2 regions of the Nocardioides dokdonensis FR1436 genome follow, and region 1 is predicted to be linked to the other one. Evidence: predicted binding sites of a transcription regulator. Region 1 holds the regulator's gene; the other holds the start of a gene.
What was found. Region 1 encodes LexA, which represses DNA repair genes until DNA is damaged. Its sites were predicted from a motif close to TCGAACANNTGTTCGA; they were not measured.
Positions count from the first base shown of each region.

Region 1 (3,403 bases):
TCCCCGCGACCAGGGGGCATCGGCCACAATGGGCACGTGGACGGGGAGGTCGTGGACAGGGTGGTCGTGGAGCCGAGCGGGCACTCTCCAGCACCCCCCGCTCCGGGCAAGCGGGCCGGGGCTCGGCGGGCCGCGAAGCCGAAGCGCTCCATGGACCCCCGGATGCTCGGGCTCGCCCTCGGGGTCACCGTGGCGGTGGTGGCCTGGGGCTACCTCGTGTACGCCGCGATCGACTTCGGCGCCGAGGCCCGCAGTGGCGAGTCGGCCGCATGGTTCTTCCTGGCGCTGGCCTCGCTGGGCGCCGTGGCCTGCCTCTTCGTGGGACTGATGCTGGTCGTGCGGCTGCTGCGCGCACTGGGCATCACCCAGGCGCCTGCGCCACGCTCCCCCGACGCCACAGACTCCCCCGAACCGGCCACCGCGCAGCCCGCTGGACGCCGCGCGGCCCGCTGAGGCCGCACCGTGCCGCACTCATCGGGGCCGAGCTCCACCGGAGACAGCGCGAGGGGCGGGCCCACCTGGGCCCGCCCCTCGCTTCCCCTGGTTTCGCCGGCCGGGGTCGAGGCGACCGGCGAAAATCGTGGGCGGCCGCAGCCGCCAGTGCCCCGCAGGGCCGTCGAGCAGCCTCAGCTGGTCGGGACCCGCAGCCGCTGACCGGTGACCACCAGGCCACCGTCGAGGGCGTTGAGCGTCTGGATGTGCTGGATCATCTCGCGCACGTCGTCACCCTGGGCCCGCTCCGTGGCGATGGCCCACAGGGTGTCGCCGGTGCCGACGGTGATCACCTCGGTCGGCGGGGGCGTGCCCTTCTCGCTGGTGGCCATCGAGCCGCCGGCCAGGAGGACGCCGGCCAGGACCACCAGCACCAGCGCGAGGCCCAGGACGACCAGGCGACCGCGACGGGTCAACCGGACCGGGCCGGGCGTCGTACGCGTCTGGACGGGGTGCTGGGTCTGCATGGGGAACTGGGCGATGGTGCTCATGGTGACCTCCTGGGGAAGGGGGTGGTCGTTGTCGTGATCGGTCGAGGTGATGTCTACAGACGGCCACCGACAGTCCCGGTCGAGAAGCTCCTCGACCAGGTGTTCGATCGAACACATGAGCGAGACTAGATCAGGTGTTCGAGGGAATGCAAGAGGGTGCGCGAACAATTGTTCGAGGCCTGTCGACGGGGGTTACCAGCCACACCCACCGGGCCGCGGTCCGACACGCCGTTCGAACAGATGTTTGAAGTTGCCCGCCCTGCGGCGCTACCGTGTCCTCACGACCATCCGAGCGGACACCCCGGCTCGGGCCTCGCGCACGAAAGGCACACGATGGCGACCAAGGACGGCGTCCCCCGCAAGCGGAAGGTCGCGGAGCTGCCCGACGGGCCCCCCGACGCGACCGGCCTCACCCCACGCCAGGTCAAGGTGCTCGGCTGCATCAAGGAGGCCATCGAGACCCGCGGCTACCCGCCGAGCATGCGCGAGATCGGCCAGGCCGTCGGCCTGACCAGTACCTCGAGCGTCTCCCACCAGCTGAAGGTGCTCGAGGAGAAGGGCTTCCTCAAGCGCGACGCGCACCGGCCCCGCGCGCTCGAGGTCTTCCTGCCCGAGCTGATGGCGCGTCGCCGCGCGATCTCCTCGGCCGACGACAGCTCGGTCGACGAGACCGACGTCGGCAACACCATGCCGGCCGCCACCTACGTCCCGGTCGTGGGTCGCATCGCCGCCGGTGGTCCGATCCTGGCCGAGGAGCGCGTCGAGGACGTCTTCCCGCTGCCCAAGCAGCTCGTGGGCGACGGCACCCTCTTCCTGCTCGAGGTCTCCGGCGACTCGATGATCGACGCCGCCATCTGCGACGGCGACTACGTGGTGATCCGCCAGGAGCAGACCGCAAGCAACGGCCAGATCGTGGCCGCCCTGATCGGCGACGAGGCCACCGTCAAGACCTTCCAGCGCAAGGACGGCAAGGTCTGGCTGCTGCCGCACAACGACGCCTACGAGCCCATCGACGGCACCCACGCCTCGATCCTCGGCGTCGTCACCGCGGTGCTGCGCAGCCTCTAGGGACAGCCTCTGGGGGCAGCCCCTGAGCCCCGCACCTGTCGCACCGTCGAACCGACGGTGAACACTCGGCGTCCGAACCCCCGTCCGCGTCACGCGGACGGGGGTTCGTCGTTGGATGAGGCGTGACCCCACCGCAGATCCCCTCCCCTGCCGCTCCCTCCCCCACCGGGCCCGTCCGCGACGCCGAGCGCGACCGCCTGGCCGCCCTGGGGCGGCGTACGGTCCTCGCCGTCGGGGCCGGCAGCGCCGCCGTGGCCGCCGGCAGCGGCGCACTCACCGCGCCCGCTGCCCGCGCGGCCAGCGCCCGGCACGACGTCTTCGCGCACGGCGTCGCCTCCGGCGACCCGCTGCCGCACGCGGTGCTGATCTGGACCCGGGTCACCCCCACCCGGGCCGCACAGCCCGGCTCCGGGAAGGGCCCGCGGCTGGGGGTGCGCTGGGAGGTCGCCACCGACCGCCGCTTCCGCCGTGTCGTGCGCCGCGGCCGCTTCGCGACCAGCGCCGCGCGCGACCACACCGTCAAGCTCGACGTCACCGGCCTCCAACCGGAGACGACCTACTACTACCGCTTCGTCGCCCGCGGGCAGCGCAGCCCGGTCGGCACCACCCGCACCGCCCCCGCCAAGCGCGCCACCCCCGCCAACCTGCGCCTGGGCGTGGTCTCCTGCGCCAACCTGCAGGCCGGCTGGTTCAGCGCCTACCGCCACCTCGCGGCGCGCCGCGACCTGCACGCGGTGCTGCACCTGGGCGACTACTTCTACGAGTACGGCCCCGGCGAGTACGGGATGGGTCGCGACAACGTCGACGTGCGCCCGCACGACCCGCCGCACGAGGTCGTCACGCTCAGCGACTACCGGCGCCGGCACGCGCAGTACAAGACCGACCCGGACCTGCAGGCGCTGCACGCGGCGCACGCCTGGATCGTGACCTGGGACGATCACGAGGTCACCAACGACCAGTGGAAGGCAGGCGCGGAGAACCACGACGACACCGAGGGCGACTACCGCCGACGGCGCGCCCGCGCCCACCGCGCGTACGACGAGTGGATGCCGGTGCGCATGGACGGCACCGCCTCGCTGGGCGACGGGGCGCGGCTCTACCGGCGCCTGCGCTTCGGCGACCTGGCCGAGATCAGCATGCTCGACCTGCGCACCTACCGCTCCGAGCAGGTCGCGACCCCGATCATCGACTCGGAGATCAACGACCCCTCGCGCTCGATCACCGGCAAGCGGCAGATGGAGTGGCTCAAGGACTCCCTGACCCGCGGCAACCACGCGCCGCAGTGGAAGATCATCGGCAACCCGGTGATGATCGCCCCGGTCACCTTCGCCGACCTGCCCAACGAGCTCGTC
Region 1 covers NZ_CP015079.1:1,995,459-1,998,861, reverse strand. Annotated here, with positions in the region: gene I601_RS09420 (hypothetical protein) at 37-453, shown strand; gene I601_RS09415 (LysM peptidoglycan-binding domain-containing protein) at 627-983, opposite strand; gene lexA (transcriptional repressor LexA) at 1,317-2,051, shown strand; gene I601_RS09405 (alkaline phosphatase D family protein) at 2,174-3,403, shown strand, end outside.

Region 2 (3,403 bases), 1.1 Mb from region 1:
CCGGTCACGCAGCGGCCCCGGCAGCAGGCCGGCCCGGGTGGTCGCGCCGACCAGTGTGAAGGGCGGGATCTCGAGCGGGATGGCGGTGGCCCCGGGGCCCTTGCCGATGACGACGTCGACCCGGAAGTCCTCCATCGCCATGTAGAGCATCTCCTCGGCCGGACGCGACATCCGGTGGATCTCGTCGATGAACAGCACGTCGCCCTCGTTGAGCCCGGACAGGATGGCGGCCAGGTCCCCCGCGTGGGTGATGGCGGGCCCGCTGGTCAAGCGCAGGGGCACGCTCATCTCGTGGGCGATGATCATCGCCAGCGTCGTCTTGCCCAGGCCGGGCGGGCCGGAGAGCAGCACGTGGTCGGGGCAGCGCTCGCGCCGGCGGGCCGCCTCGAGGACGAGGCCGAGCTGGTCGCGCACCCGCTGCTGACCCACCACCTCGTCGAGGCTGCGCGGGCGCAGGGCGGCCTCGACGGCGCGCTCGTCGCCGTCGGCCTCGGCCACGGTCAGGGAGCGCAGGTGGTGCTCCTCGGCGGCAGCGAGGGGGTCCCGGTCGGAGTACTGGTCGTCGTGCATCGCGGGTCAGACCCTCGAGAGCATGCGCAGCGCGGAGCGCAGCAGCGTCGCGACGTCGGGGTCCTCCCCCGCTTCCGGGGCCACCTCGTCCACGGCCTGCTCGGCGTCCTTGACCGTCCAGCCCAGCCCGACGAGGCCCTGCTGCACCTGGTCGCGCCACGGCGCGACGGTCGAGGAGGCCGGGCTGGCGCTGCGACCGGCGCCGGCGGCGCCGAGACGGTCCTTGAGCTCGAGGATGATCCGCTGCGCACCCTTCTGGCCGATCCCGGGGACCCGGGTCAAGGTCTTGACGTCCTCGCCGCCCACCGCGCGGCGCAGGTCGTCGGGGGCGAGCACCGCGAGCATCGCCTGGGCGAGCTTGGGGCCGACCCCCGACGCGGTCTGGAGCAGCTCGAAGCAGACCTTCTCGTCCTCGTCGAGGAAACCGAAGAGCGTCAGCGACTCCTCCCGCACCACCATGGAGGTGGGCAGCGTGGCCTGCTGCCCGGTGCCGACCTTGGGCGAGAGCGTGGCGAGCGTGCCGGGGGTGCAGAGGAGCTCCAGGCCGATCCCGCCGACCTCGAGCACGGCGCTGGTCGGCGTCACCGCGGCGACCGGGCCTCGGACGTAGGCGATCACGGGGTCCTCCTCGGGATGGTGCGGGTGGTGGTGGCACGGGTGGGGACCGCGCGGGTCGGCACGGCGCGGGTCTGGCGGGCGACCGCCTGGTCGAGCCGGGCCTGCGCCCCGCCGCGCCAGATGTGGGTGATGGCCAGGGCCAGGGCGTCGGCGGCGTCGGCCGGCTTGGGCGGGGCGTCGAGGCGCAGGATGCGGGTGACCATCGCCCCGACCTGCTGCTTGGTGGCGCGCCCCGAGCCGGAGACGGCCGCCTTGACCTCGCTGGGCGTGTGCAGCGCGATCGGCAGACCCCGACGCGCGGCCACGACCATGGCGATGCCGCTGGCCTGGGCGGTGCCCATCACCGTCGAGACGTCCGAGCGCGCGAAGACCCGTTCGACCGCGACCGCGTCCGGGCGGTACTCCTCGATCCAGGCCTCGACCCCCTGCTCGATGGTGACCAGGCGCTGCGCCACCGGGAGGTCGCTGCTCGTGCGCAGCACGTTGACGTCGACCAGGGTGAGCGGCCGACCGACCGAGCCGTCGACGACACCCATGCCGCACCGGGTCAGCCCGGGGTCGATCCCCAGCACGCGCATCCGTCACCCTCTCGTCGAACGTCTGTTCGCACCCGACGTTACGTGACCGCCAGCGCGACCCAGGCACGACACGCGGGCCGGGGCCGGGGACTCAGTCCTCGGTCGCGTCGAGCTCGGCCATCACGACGTCCGGCACGTCGAAGTTGGCGTAGAGGTTCTGCACGTCGTCGAGGTCCTCGAGGACGTCGACGAGGCGGAACATCTTCTCGGCGCCGTCCTTGTCGAGCGAGACCTGCATGTCGGGGACGAACTGCGCCTCGGCGGAGTCGTAGTCGATGCCGGCCGCCTGCAGCGCGGTGCGGACCCCGACCAGGTCGGTGGCCTCGGAGACGACCTCGTAGGCCTCCCCCAGGTCGTTGACGTCCTCGGCGCCGGCGTCGAGGGTGACCTCGAGGAGGTCGTCCTCCCCGACCAAGCGACCGTCCTGCTCCTTGGCGACCACCACGACGCCCTTGCGGTGGAAGAGGAAGGAGACCGACCCCGGGTCGGCCAGCGAGCCGCCGTTGCGCGACATCGCGGTGCGGACCTCCATCGCGGCACGGTTCTTGTTGTCCGTGAGGCACTCGATGAGCATCGCGACGCCGCTGGGGCCGTAGCCCTCGTACATGATCGTCTGGTAGTCGGCTCCGCCGGTCTCGGCGCCGGAGCCCCGCTTGACCGCGCGGTCGATGTTGTCGTTGGGGACCGACGACTTCTTGGCCTTCTGGATCGCGTCGTAGAGCGTCGGGTTGCCGGTGACGTCACCGCCGCCCATCCGGGCCGCCACCTCGACGTTCTTCACCAGCTTGGCGAACATCTTGCCGCGCTTGGCGTCGACGATCGCCTTCTTGTGCTTCGTGGTCGCCCACTTGGAGTGCCCGGACATCTGTTTCCTCTTCTACTCGGCTCGCCTGAACTCACCTGCGTCGCCGGCCCGCGAGGGCCGGTTCCTGCTCAGACGGCTCGGACCAGGTCCACGAACAACTGGTGGACCCGGGAGTCGCCCCCCACCTCGGGGTGGAACGACGTCGCCATCAGGTGGCCCTCACGGACCGCGACGATCCTACCTGCGGCGTCCCCGTGGTGGACACGGGCAAGCACCTCGACCCCGGGACCGACCTGCTCGACCCACGGGGCGCGGATGAAGACGCCGTGCACCGGCGCGTCCAGCCCCGTCATCTCCACGGGCCCTTCGAACGAGTCGACCTGGCGTCCGAAGGCGTTGCGCCGCACGGTCATGTCGATGCCGCCGAGGGTCTCCTGACCTGCCGCGCCGTCCACCACCCGCTCGGCCAGCAGGATCATCCCGGCGCAGGTGCCGAGCACCGGCAGCCCGTCGGCGATGGCCTCCCGCAGCGGCTCGAGCAGCTCGAACGTCCTGGCCAGGCGGGCCATGGTCGTGCTCTCCCCGCCCGGCAGCACCAGCGCGTCGCACGCGGCGAGCTCGGCCGGGCGGCGTACCCGCAGGGTGGCGCAGCCGAGGCCCTCGAGGGCCGCGAGGTGCTCGCGCACGTCGCCCTGCAGGGCGAGGACACCGATCGTCGGCGAGGTGGAGACAGGCACGCGCGGAGTCTAGAGACCCCCGTGCGAGCCCCCACGGTGGGTGGCACAGTGACCCCCATGCGCGCAGCGAGCCTCGTGGTCCCCCTGGTCACGCT
Region 2 covers NZ_CP015079.1:3,107,383-3,110,785, reverse strand. Annotated here, with positions in the region: gene ruvB (Holliday junction branch migration DNA helicase RuvB) at 1-570, opposite strand, end outside; gene ruvA (Holliday junction branch migration protein RuvA) at 577-1,188, opposite strand; gene ruvC (crossover junction endodeoxyribonuclease RuvC) at 1,185-1,757, opposite strand; gene I601_RS14690 (YebC/PmpR family DNA-binding transcriptional regulator) at 1,858-2,631, opposite strand; gene pdxT (pyridoxal 5'-phosphate synthase glutaminase subunit PdxT) at 2,700-3,308, opposite strand; gene I601_RS14680 (hypothetical protein) at 3,366-3,403, shown strand, end outside.
Region 2: the regulator LexA is predicted to act here: its motif matches at 1,781-1,796, upstream of ruvC (crossover junction endodeoxyribonuclease RuvC).